3 regions of the Arthrobacter sp. StoSoilB19 genome follow, and region 2 is predicted to be linked to each of the others. Evidence: predicted binding sites of a transcription regulator. Region 2 holds the regulator's gene; each other region holds the start of a gene.

Region 1 (6,501 bases), 1.7 Mb from region 2:
TCCTGCTCTCCACCGCCGCCGCGGCGCCGGTGCTGGTGCTGGTGGTTTGGCTGCTGGCAGGCTGAAAACCACTCCGCCGCCGCGCCGCCCTACCGTGCAGGGCGCTGGCCGGGCAAGAATGGGCACTATGGAACTTCCCGTGATGCCGCCCGTCCCGCCCATGCTCGCCAAGGCCGTCAGCGGCATTGACGGCATTCCAGGAAGCGCGGACCTCAGCTACGAGCCAAAATGGGACGGCTTCAGGTCCATCATCTTCCGCGACGGTGATGACCTGGAGATCGGCAGCCGCAACGAGAAGCCCATGACCCGCTACTTCCCGGAGCTCGTTGCGGCACTGAAGGAAAACCTGCCGCCGCGCTGCGTGGTGGACGGCGAGATCATCCTTATCGGTGCGTCCGGCGACCGGCTGGATTTCGACACCCTGCAGCAGCGCATCCACCCCGCGGCCAGCCGGGTGAAGCTGCTGGCCCAACAAACCCCGGCGAGCTTCGTGGCGTTCGACCTGCTGGCGCTGGACGACGACGACTACACTGGCAGGCCTTTTTCTGAGCGGCGGGCCGCGCTGGAGAAGGCGCTCGCGGCCAGCAGTGCCCCGGTCCATCTCACAGCTGCCACCACGGACAAAGCCACGGCCGCGCAGTGGTTCGAACAGTTCGAGGGCGCCGGGCTGGACGGCATCGTGGCCAAGCGGCTGGACGGCCGGTACGAGCCGGACAAGCGGGTGATGTTCAAGGTCAAGCACGAGCGCACGGCCGACTGCGTGGTGGCAGGATACCGCCTCCACAAGAGCGGTCCCGATGCTATCGGGTCCCTCCTGCTGGGCCTCTACAAGGACGACGGCGGCCTGGCGAGCGTGGGCGTGATCGGCGCCTTCCCCATGAAGCGCCGCAAGGAACTGTTCGAAGAACTCCAGCCGCTGGTGACCGGCTTCGAGGGCCACCCGTGGGCGTGGGGCAAGCAGGAAGAAGGGGAACGGACGCCGCGGAACGCCGAAGGCAGCAGGTGGAGCGCCGGGAAGGACCTGTCCTTCGTCCCACTGCGGCCCGAACTGGTGGTGGAGGTCCGCTACGACCACATGGAGGGCGACAGGTTCCGCCACACGGCCCAGTTCAACCGCTGGCGCCCGGACCGGGACCCGGAGTCCTGCACCTATGAGCAATTGGAGGAACCGGTCAATTTTGACCTGGCCTCGGTGCTGGAGACCGGGCGGGGGTAAGTGCCCTGCGGGACGCTTCCGAAGCAGCCCATCTTTCACGAAGGAAAGCCCGCCATTTGGGGGAATGGCGGGCTTTCCGGCTCTAAAACCGGGCTGGTGTGACGCTTTCGGCGCCTACTTCACGCCCAGCAGGTTGGTGGGGGTCCGGAAGGACTCCTTGGCCGTGAGTGCCGAGACGGCGGCGATGGCGCAGATGATGGCGGTGAAGATGCTGATCTGGACCCAGCCGCCCGCCTGGATGCCGCCCATGGCAGCCACAATGGCCGGGGCGAAGCCAGCCATCAGGAACCCGAGCTGGGTGCCGATGGCCAGGCCGGAGAAGCGGACCTTGGTGCTGAACATCTCGGCGTAGAAGGACGGCCACACGGCGTTGGAGGCGGCGTAGCCGAAGGAGAAGAAGCCGATGGCTGCAACGAACATCAACGGGATGCTGTGGGATTCCAGGCTGAGCAGGAACAGCGGGGTGAGGATTGCGCTGGCCACGGCGCCGTAAATGAAGACGGGCTTGCGGCCGATCCTGTCCGCGAGCTTCCCGAAGAGCGGCTGGGTGCCCAGGGCCACCAGGTTGGCCCCGACGACGAGCCACAGGGTGGTGGTGCCGTCCACTCCGGCCACGGTCTTGGCGTAGCTGATGGCCAGGGTGCCGAAGACGGTGGAGACGGCGGCAATGAAGGCGCAGGCGACAACACGCAGGACGTCGCGCCAGTGGCCCTTGAGGAGGTCGGCCACCGGGAGCTTGGAGATCTGGGCGTTCTTCTGCGCTTCCTCGAAGGCCGGCGGCTCGTGCAGCGTGCGGCGGATGAAGAAGGCAACCATGACCACGACGGCGCTGAGCCAGAACGGGACGCGCCAGCCGATGCCGTACTTGATCTCATCCGGCAGGGCCAGGACGGGGATGAAGACCAGGGCGGCGAGGATCTGGCCGCCCTGGGTACCGGTGAGGGTCCAGGACGTAAAGAAGGAACGCTGGTTGTCCGGAGCGTGCTCCAGGGTCATGGACGAGGCGCCGGCCTGCTCACCGGCGGCGGAGAGGCCCTGGCACAGGCGGGCCAGCACCAGCAGGACCGGGGCCCACCAGCCGACCGTGTGGAAGTCGGGGAGGCAGCCGATCACGAACGTCGACGCGCCCATGAGCAGCAGGGTAAACATCAGGACCTTCCGGCGGCCCACCCGGTCGCCGAAGTGGCCCAGGATGATGGCGCCCACGGGACGTGCCACGTAGGCGAAGCCGAAGGTGGCGAAGGACATGATGGCAGCGTTGGTGTCTGCATCGGGGAAGAAGACCTTGGGGAAGATCAGCGCCGCAGCGGATCCGAAGATGAAGAAGTCGTAGTATTCGACGGCGCTGCCCAGGAAGCTGGCGAGGGCTGCTTTCCTGGGCGTCCCGGCACGGGTGAGGGCACCCGCCCCGGCGGACGGAAGTGTCTGGCTCATGGTGTTCCTTTGGTGTGACGACATTGTCGCGGATGGATCTGGAGGTCGCAGCCGCCGCTGCCTTGGTGCGGGCGGGGCGCGATGCGGCTGGAGTCCGGAAGAAGACCCGGCGTCAGTAGCCACATGGTGGGAGCTACTTGTGCGATATAGAAACTATGACTGTGAGGGCAGTCACCTGTCAAGAAAATAATCACCATCTAGAAATAGCTCTCACATTGTGGCAACATGATTGCCATGAGTGTGAACCAAACCACAGCGGCCAATGAAGAATCCGCTGCTGCCCCTGCCGCCACGGAGCCCGTGAACGCCATGCCCCCGGAGGCGAAGGTTGGCGCGCGTCCTGCGGAACGCACGGACATGGTGGGCAAGGCCCTGGGCCTGCTTGTCCTCCTGGGGGACGAACCCCGCGGTGCCAGCGCCGCGGAAATTTCCCGCCGCGCGGAACTGCCGTTCAGCACAACCTACCGGCTGCTCGGATCCCTGACCCGTGACGGCTTTGTTGACTACGAGCCGGACGGCCGCCGCTACCACCTGGGCCTGCGCATCTTCCAGCTGGGCCAGCGGGTCTCCAACCACCACGGTTTCGCGGGCACTGCCATGCCCATCCTGCGCCGGGTGACCGAGCAGACCGGGGAAGCCACCATCCTCAGCGTCCGGGACGGCCTGCACCACCTCACCGTCAGCAAGGTGGACGGGCCGCAGATCTTCCGCGTCACCAGCGATCCGGGCCACCTGGGCTCCTTGTCCACCACTGCCGTCGGCAAGGCCCTGGTGGCATTCGCCGAGGATGCGGAACGGGAGCGGCTGCTCGCGGAACTCCCGCTCGAGGCGCTCACCGCCCGCTCCATCACCGACCGGGACGCGTTCCGGGCGGAAATCGAGGAGGTGCGCCGCCGCGGCTACGCGGTCATGGATGAGGAGAACGAGGCCGGCATGCGTGCCGTGGCGGTGCCCCTGCTCAACAGCCAGGGCCACGCCTTTGCCTCCCTGGCGACGGCCGTTCCGGTCTTCCGCCTGAGCCTCGAGGAGCTGGAGGCCCACGTCCCCGTCCTGGTCGATGCGGCAGCCGAGTTGGCTGCACGCCTTCCGCAGCGCGGCTAAGGCGCCTGTGCCGTTACTCAAAATATTTGGTTCGTATCTCGAACAGTAGTGCGAGAAGTGAACAAATGCTGTACTGTAATCCCTATCACCGGCGCAGCCCATCCCCGCATGGACACTGCCGGTGCCGTTACCAAAGGAGCTGCACGGATGAGTATTCGAACTGAGTCCTACCTCGTGGGACTGGTTGGAGACGGTGTCACGCCGTCGCTCACGCCGCCCATGCACGAACGGGAAGGTGACGTGCAGGGCCTGCGTTACCTCTACCGCCCCATCGACCTCCTGGAGCTGGGACTGGCGGGCGAGTCCGTCGGCAGCATCCTGCAGAGCGCCCGGACGCTGGGCTTCAATGGGTTGAACATCACCCATCCCTGCAAGCAGCTGGTCCTGGAGTACCTTGACGAAATCTCCCCGGACGCCCGCCGCCTGGGCGCCGTCAACACCGTGGTGATCCGGGACGGCCGCTTCATCGGCTACAACACCGACTTCTCCGGCTTCGCCGCGGCACTGGCTTCCGGCCTCCCCGGGGCGTCGCTGGACCGCGTGGTCCAGCTCGGTGCCGGCGGTGCCGGATCTGCCGTCGCCTACGCCCTGCTGACCGCCGGCGTCAGGACCCTGCACCTGGTGGACGTGGACCCGGGACGCGCGGCAGCCCGGGCCGCCGAGCTCCAGGGCTTCTTCCCGGACAGCACCGTCACGGCAGGTACGACGGCGGAGCTGCCGCAGCTGATGCGCGTGGCCGACGGCCTGGTGCACTGCACCCCCGTGGGGATGGCCGCCCACCCCGGCGTGCCGCTGGACCTGGACCTGCTGGAGTCCCGGCACTGGGTGGCGGATATCGTCTACCGCCCCATCGACACGGAACTGGTCCGCGGCGCCCGGGCCAAGGGCTGCGACGTCCTGGACGGCGGCCGGATGGCCGTGGGCCAGGCCGCGGACGCGTTCCGGATCTTCACCGGGCTGGACGCGGACCCGGACCGCATGCGCGCCCACTTCCTGGAGCTCGTGGCAGCGGAAGAGGTGGCTGCCTGATGCGCACCGGAATCGCCACTGTCTGCCTGTCCGGAACCCTCAAAGAGAAGATGCAGGCCTGCGCCATCGCAGGCTTCGACGGCATCGAGATCTTCGAGCAGGACCTGGTGACGTCCCCGCTGAGTCCCGAGGACGTCCGCAAGCTGGCCGCGGACCTGGGCCTTGGCCTGGATCTTTACCAGCCCTTCCGGGATTTTGACGGCGTCAGCCCGGACCTGCTGAAGGCCAACCTCCGCCGGGCCGAGGCCAAGTTCCGGCTCATGGCCCGCCTGGGCATGGACACCATCCTGGTCTGCTCCAACGTTGCCACCGCCACCATCGACGACGACGGCCTCCGCGCCGAGCAGCTGGCACAGCTTGCCAACCTGGCCGGCGACCACGGCGTCAAGGTGGCCTATGAAGCGCTTGCGTGGGGCAAGTACGTCAACGACTACGAGCATGCCTACCGGCTGGTGGAGATGGTTGACCATCCCAATCTGGGCACTTGCCTGGACTCCTTCCACATCCTCTCGCGGGACTGGGAAACCGCCCACATTGAGGCATTCAACCCGGAGAAGATCTTCTTCGTCCAGGTTGCGGACGCCCCCAAGCTCTCCATGGATGTGCTGTCCTGGAGCCGGCACTACCGGGTGTTCCCGGGCGAGGGCCAGTTTGAGCTGGCCAAGTTCATGGGCCACGTGGTCCGGGCCGGGTACACCGGACCCGTTTCGCTGGAAGTCTTCAATGACGTTTTCCGCCAGTCGGACGTGGAGCGGACGGCCGTGGATGCCATGCGGTCGCTCATCTGGCTTGAAGAACAGAGCGCCAAGTGGCTGGCCGGTACCGAAGCCGCACCAGGCAACGGAGCAGCGCTCCGCCGTCGTTACCCCATGGAACTTGCCACCCTGCCCAAGGTGAACGAACCCGCGGGCTTCAACTTTGCCGAGGTCAAGGCGGACGACACCGCGCAGCTGGAGAAACTCCTGGGCCAGCTGGGCTTCGCCTTCGAGGGCAGGCACCGCACCAAGGACGTCCAGCTGTGGACCATGGGCCAGGCCCGGGTGATCATCAACGAACAGGCGGCCCGGCATGCCGAGCCGGCCATTGCCGCACTGGGGTTCGACGTCGATTCCCCCGTGATTGCCTCGGCGCGCGCCCAGCAGCTCAAGGCCCCCGTGGTGGCCCGCAAGGTGCAGGCGGACGAGGAAGTCTTCCAGGGCATCTCCGCGCCCGATTCCACCGAGATCTTTCTCTGCCAGGGCAGCCCGGACGGCACGGCGGCGTGGACCCACGAGTTCGGGGAGGGGCTGGAACACCCGTCCGCCGGAGCCAGTGCCGTGATCGACCACGTCAACCTTGCCCAGCCGTGGCAGCACTTCGACGAAGCTGTCCTCTTCTACACCAGCGCCCTGGCCCTGGAGCCGCAGCCGTTCGCGGAGGTGCCAAGCCCCAGCGGGCTGGTGCGCTCGCAGGTCATGCAGACCTCCGACGGCGCGGTGCGGCTGGTGCTCAACCTCGCCCCCATCCAGCAGGCACGGAGCGAGGTCCGCAAGACCTACCAGGAGCACATCGCCTTTGCCGTGGACGACCTCGTGGCCACAGCCCGGGCAGCCCGGGAACGGGGCCTGGAATTCCTGCAGATCCCGGCCAACTACTACGAGGACCTGGACGCCCGGTTCGACCTGGAGCCTGGGTTCCTGGCCACCCTGCAGGAGCTGAACCTGCTGTTCGACCGCGACGCC
Region 2 (6,501 bases):
CCAGCAGGACCTCGAGGAACGGCGCGCGCTGCGCCGAAGGGCAGGCCTGTCCACCGAGCTCGAAGACGTCACCGAGGTTGAATACCGCCAGCTGCGCCTGGAGCGCGTGGTCCTGGCCGGGATTTGGTCCGAGGGAACGCTTGCCGACGCCGAAAACTCGCTGCGTGAGCTGGCAGCCCTCGCCGAGACCGCCGGTTCGGAGGTCCTGGATGGCATGGTGCAACGCCGTGACAAGCCGGACCCGGGAACCTTCCTGGGGTCAGGCAAGGCACTGGAGCTCAAGGACATCGTCATGTCCACGGGCGCGGACACGGTGGTGGTGGACGCTGAACTTGCGCCTTCCCAGCGCCGCGGACTTGAGGACATCGTCAAGGTCAAGGTCATCGACCGCACGGCGCTGATCCTTGACATCTTCGCCCAGCATGCCAAGAGCCGTGAAGGCAAAGCGCAGGTGGAGCTCGCGCAGCTCGAGTACCTGCTTCCGCGCCTCCGCGGCTGGGGTGAGTCGATGTCCCGCCAGGCCGGTGGCCAGGTGGGTGGCGCTGCCGCCGGCATGGGCTCCCGAGGTCCTGGTGAAACCAAGATCGAGTTGGACCGGCGCCGGATCCGTACCCGCATGGCGAAGCTGCGGCGTGAAATCGCCGCAATGAAGCCGGCACGCGAGACCAAGCGGGCCAACCGCCGTCGTAATGAAGTGCCCTCCGTGGCGATTGCCGGGTATACCAACGCCGGCAAGTCCTCACTGCTGAACCGGCTTACGGACGCCGGAGTCCTCGTGGAGAACGCACTGTTCGCCACCCTGGATCCCACCGTCCGCAAGGCGGAAACCGCGGACGGCCTGGGATACACCCTGGCCGACACCGTCGGATTCGTCCGTTCGCTGCCCACCCAGCTGGTGGAGGCCTTCCGTTCGACCCTCGAGGAAGTGGCGGACTCGGATCTGATCCTGCACGTGGTGGACGTGTCGCATCCGGACCCCGAAGGGCAGATCGCCGCCGTCCGGAAGGTCTTCAGCGAAGTTGATGCCCGCAAGGTGCCGGAGATCATCGTGCTGAACAAGGCTGATGCAGCTGACCCGTTCGTGGTGGAGCGCCTGAAGCAGCGCGAACCGCGGCATGTGGTGGTCTCGGCCCGGACGGGTGAGGGCATCCCGGAACTGCTGAAGGCCATCAGCGAAGCCATTCCCCGGCCTTCGGTCAAGATGGAACTCCTCATCCCGTATGACCGCGGAGACCTGGTCAGCAAGCTCCATGAGTCCGACGCTGAAATCCTCAGCGTTGACCACGTTGAGGCAGGTACCAGGGCTGCGGTGAAGGTCCGCGAGGGCCTGGCGTCCGAACTGGAACCATTCATCGTCAATGAGTGACCCCGCCGCCGGCGAAACCGCGCAGACGGCCGGCGAGCAGTTCGTAATCGAACTGCTCGACCGCGCCGTCGCCGGCATGGGCGGACAAAGCCGCACCGGACAACACGAGATGGCCCGGCAGGTGGCCCGGGCCATCAAAACCGGCAACCACCTGCTGGTCCAGGCGGGCACGGGCACGGGCAAGTCGCTGGCCTACCTGGTGCCGCTCATCGCCCACGCCCTGGAGAGCAACAAGCCCGCTCTGGTGTCCACGGCCACGCTGGCCCTGCAAACCCAGATTGTTGGCAGGGACCTGCCGCGGCTGCTGAAGAACATCACCCCGGCCCTGGAACGGCCGGTCAAGGTTGCCTTGGTGAAAGGCCGGTCAAACTATGTCTGCCGGCACAAACTGGAAGGCGGGTTCCCCTCCGAGGAGCCTTCCGAGGGTCAGCTTTTCTCTTTGGGCGAAGACACCAGCGTCCCGCACTTTGCCGCCTCCGTGGGCGGACCCTCGTCCCAGCTTGGCAAGGAGGTGGTGCGGCTCCGCGAGTGGGCGGAGAAGACGGCCACCGGGGACCGGGATGAGCTCCTGCCGGGTGTGACGGACCGTGCCTGGCGCCAGGTCTCCGTCACTTCCATGGAGTGCCTGGGGGCCCAAAAGTGCCCCATGGCCGCCGAGTGCTTCAGCGAGCTGGCCCGGCAGGACGCAGCCGAGGCAGATGTGGTGGTGACGAATCACGCCATGCTGGCCGTCAGCGCCTTCGAAGGACTTGCAGTCCTGCCCGAGTACGACGTCGTGGTGGTGGATGAAGCGCACGAGTTGCAGGACCGGGTCACCGGAGCCGTGTCCGGTCAGCTGTCGGTGGCCATGGTCCACGCTGCCGCTTCCGGCGCCCGCAAACATACCGCCATCACGGTGGACGCGCTGAACGCCGCAGCCGCAAACCTTGAACTGGCCCTCGCCGGTGCGCCCAGCGGCCTGCTTCCCAACGGGCTGAACGACGAACAGCTGGACTGCATGGACCAGTTGCGGGAGGCGTGCCGGGCCGCGTTGTCCGATTCCAAGGGGGACAGCAACGCCACGGCCGACGGCGGCCGCCAGCTGGCCCGGTCCCGCCTCATGCTCATCCTGGAATTGTGTGAGCGGCTTATTGCTGCCCGTGAAAACCGCGAGGTCGTGTGGTTTTCCCGGGCCGGCACGTTCGATCCCGGCCAGGGATATTCCCAGCCCGATGACAATGCCCCGGTGCTGGTCAACATCGCGCCGCTGTCCGTGGCAGGCAGGCTCCGGGAAGGACTCTTCGCCGGGCACACCGTCGTGCTAACGTCCGCAACCCTCGCCATTGGCTCGGCATTTGAACCCGCGGCCGGGGGACTGGGCCTTATCGGCGACGGCGCACCCAGCTGGACGGGTGTGGATGTGGGCTCGCCCTTCGACTACCCGAAACAGGGCATCCTCTACGTGGCCGGCCACCTGCCAAAGCCGGGCCGCGGCGTTTCGCCGGAGGCGCTGGAGGAACTGGAAGCGCTCATCAAAGCGTCCGGCGGGGGTGCCCTCTGCCTGTTTTCATCCCGACGGGCTGCCGAAGAGGCTGCCGACGCCCTGCGGCCGAAGCTCGATGTGACTGTCCTCTGCCAGGGCGAGTCGACCATGACCGCTTTGGTGAAGCAGTTCGCCGACGAACCGGACACCTGCCTCTTCGGGACTATGTCCCTGTGGCAGGGGGTTGACGTTCCGGGAGGCTCCTGCCGCCTGGTGGTGATCGACCGCATCCCGTTCCCCAGGCCGGATGATCCGCTGATGACCGCGCGTTCGCGTGCCGTGGCCCAGGCCGGCGGAAACGGCTTCATGTCCGTCTCGGCCACGCATGCCGCCATCAGGCTGGCCCAGGGTGCCGGCCGCCTGATCCGGTCCACGGGAGACAAGGGCGTGGTGGCCGTTCTGGATTCCCGGCTGGCAACAGAGCGCTACGCCGGATTCCTCCGCGGCGCTCTGCCGCCGTTCTGGGCTACCACGGACCGCAGCAAGGCGCTGGCGGCATTGGCCAGGCTGGGCGCGGACGCGGCCACGTAGGGCCCGGCAGGCGAACGACGCCAGCGGGGGCAGCCGCCGTGCAATTTCCGGCAGGCCGTCCCTTCGCGGGAGACCCGGTCAGAGGGAACGCAGGACCGAGACAACCTTCCCCATGATGGTGGCATGGTCGCCCAGAATGGGTTCGTACTGCGTGTTTTGGGGCAGCAGCCAGGTGTGGCCGTCGCGCTGGCGGAATGTCTTGACGGTTGCCTCGTCATCCAGCAGGGCAGCAACGATGTCCCCGTTGGCTGCGTCCGCCTGGCGCCGCACCACCACCCAGTCACCGTCACAGATGGCGGCATCCACCATGGAGTCGCCGGCCACCCTAAGCATGAAGAGCTCGCCCTGGCCGACCAGCTGGCGGGGGAGCGGCATGACATCCTCCACGAGCTGCTCAGCGAGGATGGGACCGCCGGCAGCAATCCGGCCAACCAGCGGAACCATGGCCGTATCCAGCGCGGTGGGCAGCTCCGTTACCGTGGCACCGCCGCCCGTGGCCTGCGGCGCGGGGGAGGCGCCGGCGGCATTGCTTCCGCTGTCCAGCGTGAGGGGCATCAGCACCTCCATGGCCCGCGGCCGTTTGGGGTCGCGCCGCAGGTAACCCAGCTTCTCCAGCTGCGAGAGCTGGTGGGTCACGCTGGACAGGCTGGCCAGGCCAACCGTGTCGCCGATCTCCCGCATGGAGGGCGGGTAGCCGTTGTCATTGACCGAGCGCTGGATGGTTTCGAGGATCTTCTTCTGCCGGGGGGTCAAGCCCTTGGCGGTCTTCCTGGGTTGCGGGGCGGTCCTGCCCCCGGCGGCTGCTGCTGCCATATTCGCCAATGCCTTTCGCTTGCCGCCGGATCTTCCGTTGCGGCCTGTTCCACAGCGCCGCCGGAAGGACTCCCACTGTCATTGTCAGACCCTGCTGTTCAACTTCAGTGGTGGTTGTTCTTTGGTTCAAAGCTAGGCCAGCCACATTGCTTTTTCAAACATTTGTTCTAGCGAGTCTCGACATTGTTCGTTGATAGGTGCTAAAACTTAACAAGCAAAGTTCGAACATGTGTTCTAACCAGCGATTGCCCCGTTCGAAAACATGGCCGGAGGAGCTCCGGACACGGTGTGAACGGCAGGGCGGCAGCGGGCGGACACCCGGGCAGCACGGCAGGTCCAGGAGGGCTTAGTTCATGTCAGCTTTATCTCTTCACCAGGTTTCACCTACGCACCGCGTTTCCCTGCAGACCCGGAAGCCCTCGCAGCGCCGGACGCCGTCAGCAGCGCCCCTGCGGCTGACCCGCCGGGGGCGGATCGTCCTGATCGGAGTTCCGCTTGTGCTCCTCGCGGTACTCCTGCTGTCCCTGTCCGGACTTTTCAACGCACCGGCCAAGGCATCCGATTCAGCTGCGGATTTGGCCGTGACGCCGACGGTCACCGTGACGGTGCAGGCGGGCCAGTCGTTGTGGAGCATCGCAGGCGCTGTTGCTCCGGACCGCGATGCCCGGGACGTGGTGGCGGACATCGTCCAGCTCAACAACCTTCCGGCCGCCGCTGTGCTGCCGGGGCAGCAGCTGTTCGTCCCCACGCACTGAGCGGCACCTGGTGTTGGCCTTTGAGAAAGATGACCGGGACAGCAACGCCGGTGGCGAACAGAATCCGTCACATTTTCCGGTAGTTGCCGCGGCAACTAAACTGTTCAGGTGAACGACCAGCTAGAGCGTCTGAACCGACTTCCCCTCCGCAGCAATCTTCGCGGGCTGACCCCCTACGGGGCACCCCAACTGGACGTTCCCATTTTGCTGAACGTCAATGAGAACACCCATGGTGTTCCGGCGGACGTGCGCGCCGCCATCAGCGCGGCGGTCACGGAAGCAGCTGCAGGCCTCAACCGGTACCCGGACAGGGAATTCACCGACCTGCGGAAAGCTCTCGCGGAATACCTGGGGCACGGGCTCGACGAATCAAACCTCTGGGCAGCCAACGGCTCCAACGAGGTCCTGCAGCAGATCCTCCAGGCCTTCGGCGGCCCCGGCCGCACCGCCCTGGGCTTTCCACCCACGTACTCCATGTACCCCCTGCTCGCCAGCGGAACCGACACCCAATACATCACGGGAGTGCGCTCGGAAGGCTACGACCTGAGCGCCGAATCCGCCGCCCGGCAGGTCGAGGAGCTGCGGCCCAACATCGTCTTCCTCTGCTCGCCCAACAACCCCACGGGGACCGGCCTGGGGCTTGACGTTGTGGAGGCTGTCTATGACGCCGGCGAGGACAGCCAGACCGTGGTGATCGTCGACGAGGCCTACCACGAGTTCGCGCATGACGGCACGCCCAGCGCCCTGACCCTGCTGCCCGGCCGGGAGCGGCTGATAGTTTCCCGCACCATGAGCAAGGCCTTCGCACTCGCCGGCGCCCGCCTCGGCTACATGGCCGCGGCCCCGGAGGTCACCGATGCCCTGCGGCTGGTGCGCCTTCCGTACCACCTGTCCGCGATTACCCAGGCAACCGCACTGGCCGCGCTCCAACACCGCGAGGCACTGATGGCCGATGTCCAGGACATCAAGGCGCAGCGGGACCGCATTGTGGCCGAACTGACCAGGATGGGCCTCAAGCCTGCCGCCTCGGACTCCAACTACGTGTTCTTCGGGGGCCTGGAAAATCCGCACCAGGTATGGCAGGAGCTGCTGGACGCCGGAGTGCTCATCCGCGACGTGGGCATCCCCGGCCACCTTCGGGTCACCGCAGGCACTGAGGCGGAAACCACAGCCTTCCTTACCTCCCTGGAACGCATCCTTGCGGGCCAGGCCGCGCTTCCCGCCTAGACTTGATACTGCGGCGCTGGGCGCCTTGAACTACTTCTTCTCCCACAAAGGATCCTTCACCATGAGTCCCACCGGATCGAATACGGCTGCGGCCCGGACCGCCCGCATGGAGCGTGCCACCAGCGAGTCCTCCGTGCTCGTGGAGATCAACCTCGATGGAACCGGCGTATCGGACATCGATACCTCCGTGCCGTTCTACGACCACATGCTCACGGCCCTGTGCAAGCACTCCCTGATCGACATGACGGTCAAGGCCACGGGTGACACCCACATCGACGTCCACCACA
Region 3 (6,501 bases), 760 kb from region 2:
CGCGGCAGAGGTCACACCAGACGGTGGTGCCTTCCTTGCGCTCCACGTTGTCGTAGATGGTGATGTCACCGGCGCCGACCTCGACGTTCACGCCCTCGCCTGCCTCGGCAGCGTCGTTCTTCTTGCCGAGCAGTTCGAGCTTGTAGGGCTCGTTCTTCATGGCTTCGCGGGCCTCGTCCTCGCTGACCACGCGGCGGACGAATTTCTGGTTCTGGTTGACGATCTTGAGCATCATCTTTTCGAGGGTCTTGAGATCCTCGGGGGTGAAAGGCTCGGCGACGTCGAAATCGAAGTAGAAACCGTCGGTGATGTAGGGGCCAATGCCGAGTTTGGCGTCGGGGCGCAGCTGCTGCACTGCCTGTGCCATCACGTGGGCGGTGGAGTGGCGCAGGACGTTCAGGCCGTCGGGCGAATCAATGGTTACGCCTTCCACCTCGGCGCCTTCGGGCAGTTCCTGGTCCAGGTCCTTCAGCTCGCCGTTGACGCGGGCCACAACAACATCACGGCGCTCAAAGAAGAGTTCCGCACCGGTTGTCCCGGTAGTCACCTTGGTCTCTTCGCCATCGACGAGAAGGGTGATCTGCTGGGCATCTGACACGGGTGTCTCCTATTCAAAGTTGAGGCTTCATAGCTTGTGGCATACGGGGACCACAGCCAGCCACCGTCAATGCTATCGGTTCCGGTTGAGCCCACCAACGCGGCGCACAGCACGCTCACCCGTTAAAGCCGGTAATCGCCAGCGTCCTGCTGATGCCGTCCAGGGGATGCGGGCCGTCCTGGGCAGCCGCTGGCGAGGACTCGGGGAAGGGCAGCGTCTCCGTGCGGCTGAGGTCCCAGGCCATGCTTGCGCTCAGGCTGATCCCCCGGGGGCCGGTCCTTCGGGTGGTGCCGCGGATCAGCAGCAGGCGGGTGCCAAACAAAAGTGGCCCTGCACTTTCCTGGGCCTCATGGAAGAAGACCGAATCAACGCAGCCGGTGCCGTCGTCGATGCTGATGAACACCACCCTCCGTCCGCCGCGCATGGGAGGGGTCTGGGTTGCCACCCGCACCCCGGCCACCAGCACTTCGGTCCCGTTGCGCAGGCTGAGGAGTTTATCGGCTGTGGTGACGCCCAGCTTTTCCAGCAGGGGACGGTGGCTTTCCATCAGATGGGTGCTGACATCGACGGCCATGAGGTCCAGTTCCGCCCGGACGTTTTCCACCAGCGTGGGGGCTGGAAGCCCGGGCTTGATGTTGCGCAGTTCAATATCGCCCAAGGGTAGGGACAGCTGTCCCTCCAGGATGTCGGCGCCTTTGCGCGCGCCAGTGGCTGACTGGAGCTGCTGCAGGTGCTGCACCAGGTCGGCCCGGTTGGCTGTTCCCCCGGCTTCCCGGTGCAGGGCATCAAAGGCTCCCAGCTGGGCGAGCCGCCTGATGCTTGGCTTGCTGAGCCGCGAGCGCGCGCGGAGGTCTGCCAGTGAGTCATATGGCTGGCCTGCCACTATCCGCTTCAATTCGGCTGCGGACAGCCCGTAGATCCCGTTCAGGCTGAGCCGGATCCCCAGCCTGCCGGCGTCCTGGCCGGACTCGATCCGCTCCACCCGGTATTCAGCTTTGCTCCGGTTGATGTCCAGCGGAAGGATGGGTATCCCGAGCCTGCGGGCTTCGGCCACCAGCAGCCGTTTGGGATACATCCCGGGGTCGTGCTCCCATAAGCCGGCAAGGAAGGCTTCCGGGTGGTGTGTCTTAAGCCAGGCGGACTGGTAGGTGGGGACGGCGAAGGCAGCACCGTGGGCTTTGCAGAAGCCGAAACTGGCAAACGACTTCAATGTCCCCCATACCTTGTCCACCACTTCGGGGGCATATCCCCTGGCTTTTGCATTGCGCCGGAAGTATTCCTCCACCCTGGCTTCACCGTCGTCGCTGCTCAGCGCCCTGCGGAACTCGTCGGCTTTGGCAAGCCCGCAGCCGGTCATGATGTCGAGGGTTTTCAGGATCTGTTCGTGGAACACCGTGACCCCATGGGTTTCCTGCAGCACCGGTTTAAGGTCCGGGTGGGGGTAGACCTCAGGGGCGAACCCGTGCCGGTGTTCCAGGAAGGGCCGCACCATGTCGGATTTCATGGGGCCGGGACGGAACAGTGAAATATCGATGATGAGGTCGTTGAACTCCCGGGGTGCCATCTTTCCAATCAGCTCCCGCTGCCCCGGGGATTCAATCTGGAAGCAGCCAAGGGTGTGCGTGCTCCTGATCAGCTGGTATGTCGGTTCGTCGTCGAGGGGAACGGCGTTGAGGTCGATCCGGCCGTCCCCGGCGATGTAGTCAGGGCCTGTTCCGTCAGGTCCTGCCGAGTGCCTTCCTGCCTCCACCACGTCCTTCTTGCTGGGGTGGATGCGGATGATCTCCCGGACTGCGAAGGCCATGGCGCTTTGCATGCGCACCCCAAGGACATCGAGTTTGAGCATGCCCATGGGGTCCATGTCGTGCTTGTCGAACTGGCTCATGGGCAGCCCCAGGCCGCTTGGCTGGACCGGGGTGCGGTCCAGGAGTGTGGCATCGCCCAGGATCACTCCGCACGGGTGCATGGAGATGTGGCGGGGCAGCCGGTCCAGGCGTTCGGTCAGGTCCACCAGGAGGTCAAGCTGCTGGTTCCCGTCCGTGTCGCGCTGCTCCACCCGGCCGGCGAACTCCCGGAGCTCGGGCTTTTCCTGCAGGGCTTCACGGAACTTCCGGGCGGAAAAGCGCCACAACTGCTTGGCGATCTCCCCCACCTCGCCGTCGTCCATGCCCAGCGCCAGCCCGGCGTCGCGAACCGCCCCCCGGGCCCGGTACCCGTTCTGCATGCTCATCAGGGTGACGCGCTCCGGGCCGAACCGGTCAAAAATCCTGTGGTACACGTTGTGGCGTTCCGCGCTTTCCACATCGATGTCAATGTCAGGGAGGGTGGCACGGTCGTTGGAAAGGAAACGTTCAAAGATCAGGTCATGCTGGAGGGGATTCACATGGCTGACCTCGATCAGGTAGTTGACCAGGCTTGAGGCACCTGAGCCCCTGGCGGCCGCCCGGACCCCCATGTCCTGGATCATGCGGGATACCTCCGCCACCGTCAGGAAATAGGCGGAGAAACCCAGGTTCCGGATGATGCCAAGCTCATGCTCCAGCCGGGACAGCATCTCCTGTTCGGGTTTTCCTGAGATCCCCGGGAAACGCCTGCCGATTCCCGCATGGCAGCGCTGGACAAGTTCGGCGTGCGGATCCTGGCTGATCCCAATAACCGATGCTTCCGGAACCACTGGCTGCTTCCACCCCATATCGGTGCTGGGGTCGATCCGGCAGAGGTCGGCGAGCGCCTCTGTTTGCGCCATCAGCTGTTTGAGGTCTGCTGCACCGTAACCGGCAGCGGAAATGATTTCCTTTCCCAGTCCCAGCATTTGTTCGGAGGTTTTCAGCCAGCCCTGCCCGGTGGGCTGCAGGAGCGGTTCACCTGCAAGTTCCGGAAGGGACTTCAGGGTCCGGGCAGAATCCAGGACGTCGGCGGTTGGTGCGCCGTCTGCGGCACAGTACCTGACGGCGTTGGTGAGGATGGCGGGTACGTGGTGTTCCTCTGCGAGCCTGAGCATGCGGACTGCATGTGCGGTGCTGAAGGGAGTCCCCGGAGCGCTGAGCTGGGAGACAATTTCCGCCACGACCGTTCCAGCGGGCATGGCATCCAGCCATTGCTTGAACAGGGTCCGTGGACGCAGGTAGCGCCGGCCATCCATGGCCCGTCCGACGTCGGAATCCGGTCCAATCAGGACGGTCAGCACCGGCTTGAGGGTCTGGGGGTCAAGGGTGCGGGAGGCGAGTTCGGCACGGGTGACCGCGGCGGGCACCGCTCCCCCGGCTTTCCCCGAGGTCCTGGCGTGGGCATCGGAAACCAGCCGGCACAGCGCACGGTACCCGGCACCGTTGTTGTGGCCGCGGGCCAGCACCACCACCCTGCCGGATACCTGTGTGCGGTGATCGCCGTCGTCGTCAAATACTGCAAGGTCCACCCCCACTATGGGGTCGATGCCCGCCGCCATGCAGGCCTTGAGGTGCTTGATGGTGCCGTACAGCCCGTCCCGGTCGGTGCAGGCAAGGGCCGTTGCGCCGTCGGCTGCGGCCGCCATTGCCAGCTCTTCAGGCCAGGAGACACCGTAGTGGGCACTAAATGCCGTGGAAACGTGGAGGTGGGTAAAGCTCATGGTGATGGGAGGTGGGGATTCATGCGGTTTTGGGGCGAAGGCCGTCATGGATCCGCAGCAGCCGCCAACGGCCACTGCGGATATGGCGGGTCAGGTCAAGGGTGAGGGGTTCGGCAACGGCAGGTTCTCCTGGCCCCATCGGGCGGGACGCCACTTTGGCAGGCAGTACCTGGACCCGCCAGATTTCGTGGTCCACCACGCCCGGTCCGCTTCCCAGCGGAGCCCGGGTATCCTCTGCCCACCATTGCCGGCGTTCATACCAGCGGACAGGTTCGGCACAGACGATGTATGACGTTCCTGCCCACGTCAGGGATTCCGGCTGCCCGGAAGCGGAGCACACCACGTCAACGGACTCGCTGAACATGCCCACGTGCGCCTCCCTGCAGCTGCAGATTGTGACCCTTATTCGAATATGTATTCGAACGAATCCAGTCTACGCCGGGGAGGCAGCAAAACATAGGCGGGGGTGGACGGAGCGTGCGGCAGGGAGCAGGATGATGGCATGAGTACCGATGACGCACTCCTGAAGCAGGCAAGCATCAAGACCCAGGACTCCACCCTGGTTGCACGGTTCGACATCGACGGCACCATTCCGGACTCCGGGGCCTATGTGGTGGGCCTGATGGGAGCCTCGCCGGATTATTCCATGCAACGACGGCTGTGCATTGAGTTCATGAACGGGGAGGCAATCGCCTGCTACTCGTTCAACCGGGACCAGGGAATCGAGGAAGACTACGACCTGTCGGGAGTGTCCCACTCGGACAACAGCATTACCGGGAGCTTTCCCGCGACGGCCTTGACCGGGCTGGGGCAGGGCCATGTCCTGTCAGCCTTCAGTGAGGCGGACGGCCGGGAGTTCCAGCACGGGGTGCCGGTGGAGGAAGCCCTTTAGGGCTCCTCCGCCAGCCCCCGGAACAGGTCAGCTGTTTTCTTTGTGGATCCGCAGTTCAAGTTCAATGAACGCGGAGATCATCGCCCGGTAGGTTGCTTCGACGATGTCCGGATCGATGTCCTTTTTCTCTGCGGCGGACCGGACGTGCTCGATGATCCGCTCCACCCGTCCCGGGGCACGCACCTCTGCGTCATCACCCTTGAGGGTCCCGGCGATCCTGATCAGCCGTTCGCGGCGGGCAATGAGGGTGACAATCTGTTCATCCACCTCATCAACGGCAACCCGAACGGCAGCGAGCTGTTCCTTGTCGGCCCGGGCATCCCTATCGTTTCCTTGAATTGTCGCCATCATCTGACAGTATCGAAGCATGGAGCCAAGAGTCGACTTTATCTCCCTCGGAGTCCGCAATGTTCAGGCATCCCGCGACTTCTACGTTGATGGCCTTGGCTGGCCGGTCCACCGTGAGGTTGCCGGGGAAGTGCTGTTCATCCAGGTGAACCACGGCCTGGTGCTGTCCCTGTGGGACGTCCGCCAGATGCAGGCCGAAGCGGGCACCAGCCCTCCCGCCGGCATCCCCTGCATCACCCTCAGCCACAACGTCGCCGGTCCCGGGGACGTGGACAGGGTCATGGAAGAGGCCGCGGAGGCCGGCGCTGACATCATTGCCGAGCCGGTCACCCAGCCGTGGGGCGGCTACACGGGCTATTTTGCCGACCCCGACGGGTTCCGCTGGGAAGTGGCGTACAACCCCACCTGGGCAGTGGACGACGCCGGCAGGGTCACCGTCTGATCCCCGGCCGTACCATGGGGTGCGGCTGCTGGAGCTGGGCTGAAAAACAGGGCTGGGAGAACAGGGCGCTAGAACAGGGCAGCTAGAACAGGGCTTCGACCGGGCGGATCAGTTCGGGGCCGTTATTGCGGACATTGCCCACTTCCTTGCCCACCGACTCCACCCGCCAGTCGGCCGCGGCATTCTTGACGCCGGACCGCACCAGGTCCACGAGTCCGGCCGCGTCATCCGCCTGCGGATCCAGCCATGCCTCCATGGTGTCCCTGTCCATGGGCAGGGGGACGCGGTCGTGCAGCTCCGTCAGCTTCCCGAAGATGGTGGATTCAGACCCCGGCGGAGGCGTGTCTGCCGTGAGGATGGACGTTGAGAGCAGCCAGCGGCCCGGATCCCCTTCGGGAACGGAGGGGTCCTTCCACCACTCGTAGAGGCCGGCGAAGACCAGCCCGTGGTCCGTGCCCGGGTGCACGTAGTAGGGCTGCTTCGACTTCCCAGGTCCCTGCTTCCATTCGTAGTAGCCATCGGCCGGGACCGCGCAGCGGCGGGACTGGACTGCCTTCCGGAACGCCGGCTTCTCCAGCACCGATTCGCTCCGGGCGTTGATCATGCGGGAACCG

What was found. The regulator LexA, encoded in region 2, represses DNA repair genes until DNA is damaged. The targets are predictions, from matches to a motif close to TCGAACANNTGTTCGA.
Region 1: the regulator LexA is predicted to act here: its motif matches at 3,790-3,805, upstream of LDO86_RS19805 (shikimate dehydrogenase).
Region 3: the regulator LexA is predicted to act here: its motif matches at 4,612-4,627, upstream of LDO86_RS10780 (DUF6504 family protein).

What each region holds. Positions count from the first base shown of each region.
Region 1 is NZ_AP024650.1:4,290,410-4,296,910, reverse strand. It holds gene LDO86_RS19825 (AEC family transporter) at 1-65, shown strand, start outside; gene LDO86_RS19820 (ATP-dependent DNA ligase) at 128-1,216, shown strand; gene LDO86_RS19815 (MFS transporter) at 1,331-2,650, opposite strand; gene LDO86_RS19810 (IclR family transcriptional regulator) at 2,960-3,751, shown strand; gene LDO86_RS19805 (shikimate dehydrogenase) at 3,899-4,780, shown strand; gene LDO86_RS19800 (sugar phosphate isomerase/epimerase and 4-hydroxyphenylpyruvate domain-containing protein) at 4,780-6,501, shown strand, end outside.
Region 2 is NZ_AP024650.1:1,603,615-1,610,115, forward strand. It holds gene hflX (GTPase HflX) at 1-1,366, shown strand, start outside; gene LDO86_RS07415 (ATP-dependent DNA helicase) at 1,359-3,419, shown strand; gene lexA (transcriptional repressor LexA) at 3,498-4,232, opposite strand; gene LDO86_RS07425 (LysM peptidoglycan-binding domain-containing protein) at 4,586-4,987, shown strand; gene LDO86_RS07430 (histidinol-phosphate transaminase) at 5,096-6,214, shown strand; gene hisB (imidazoleglycerol-phosphate dehydratase HisB) at 6,276-6,501, shown strand, end outside.
Region 3 is NZ_AP024650.1:2,360,204-2,366,704, forward strand. It holds gene thrS (threonine--tRNA ligase) at 1-598, opposite strand, end outside; gene dnaE (DNA polymerase III subunit alpha) at 714-4,205, opposite strand; gene LDO86_RS10780 (DUF6504 family protein) at 4,225-4,575, opposite strand; gene LDO86_RS10785 (hypothetical protein) at 4,708-5,097, shown strand; gene LDO86_RS10790 (chorismate mutase) at 5,125-5,445, opposite strand; gene LDO86_RS10795 (VOC family protein) at 5,465-5,887, shown strand; gene LDO86_RS10800 (SOS response-associated peptidase) at 5,970-6,501, opposite strand, start outside.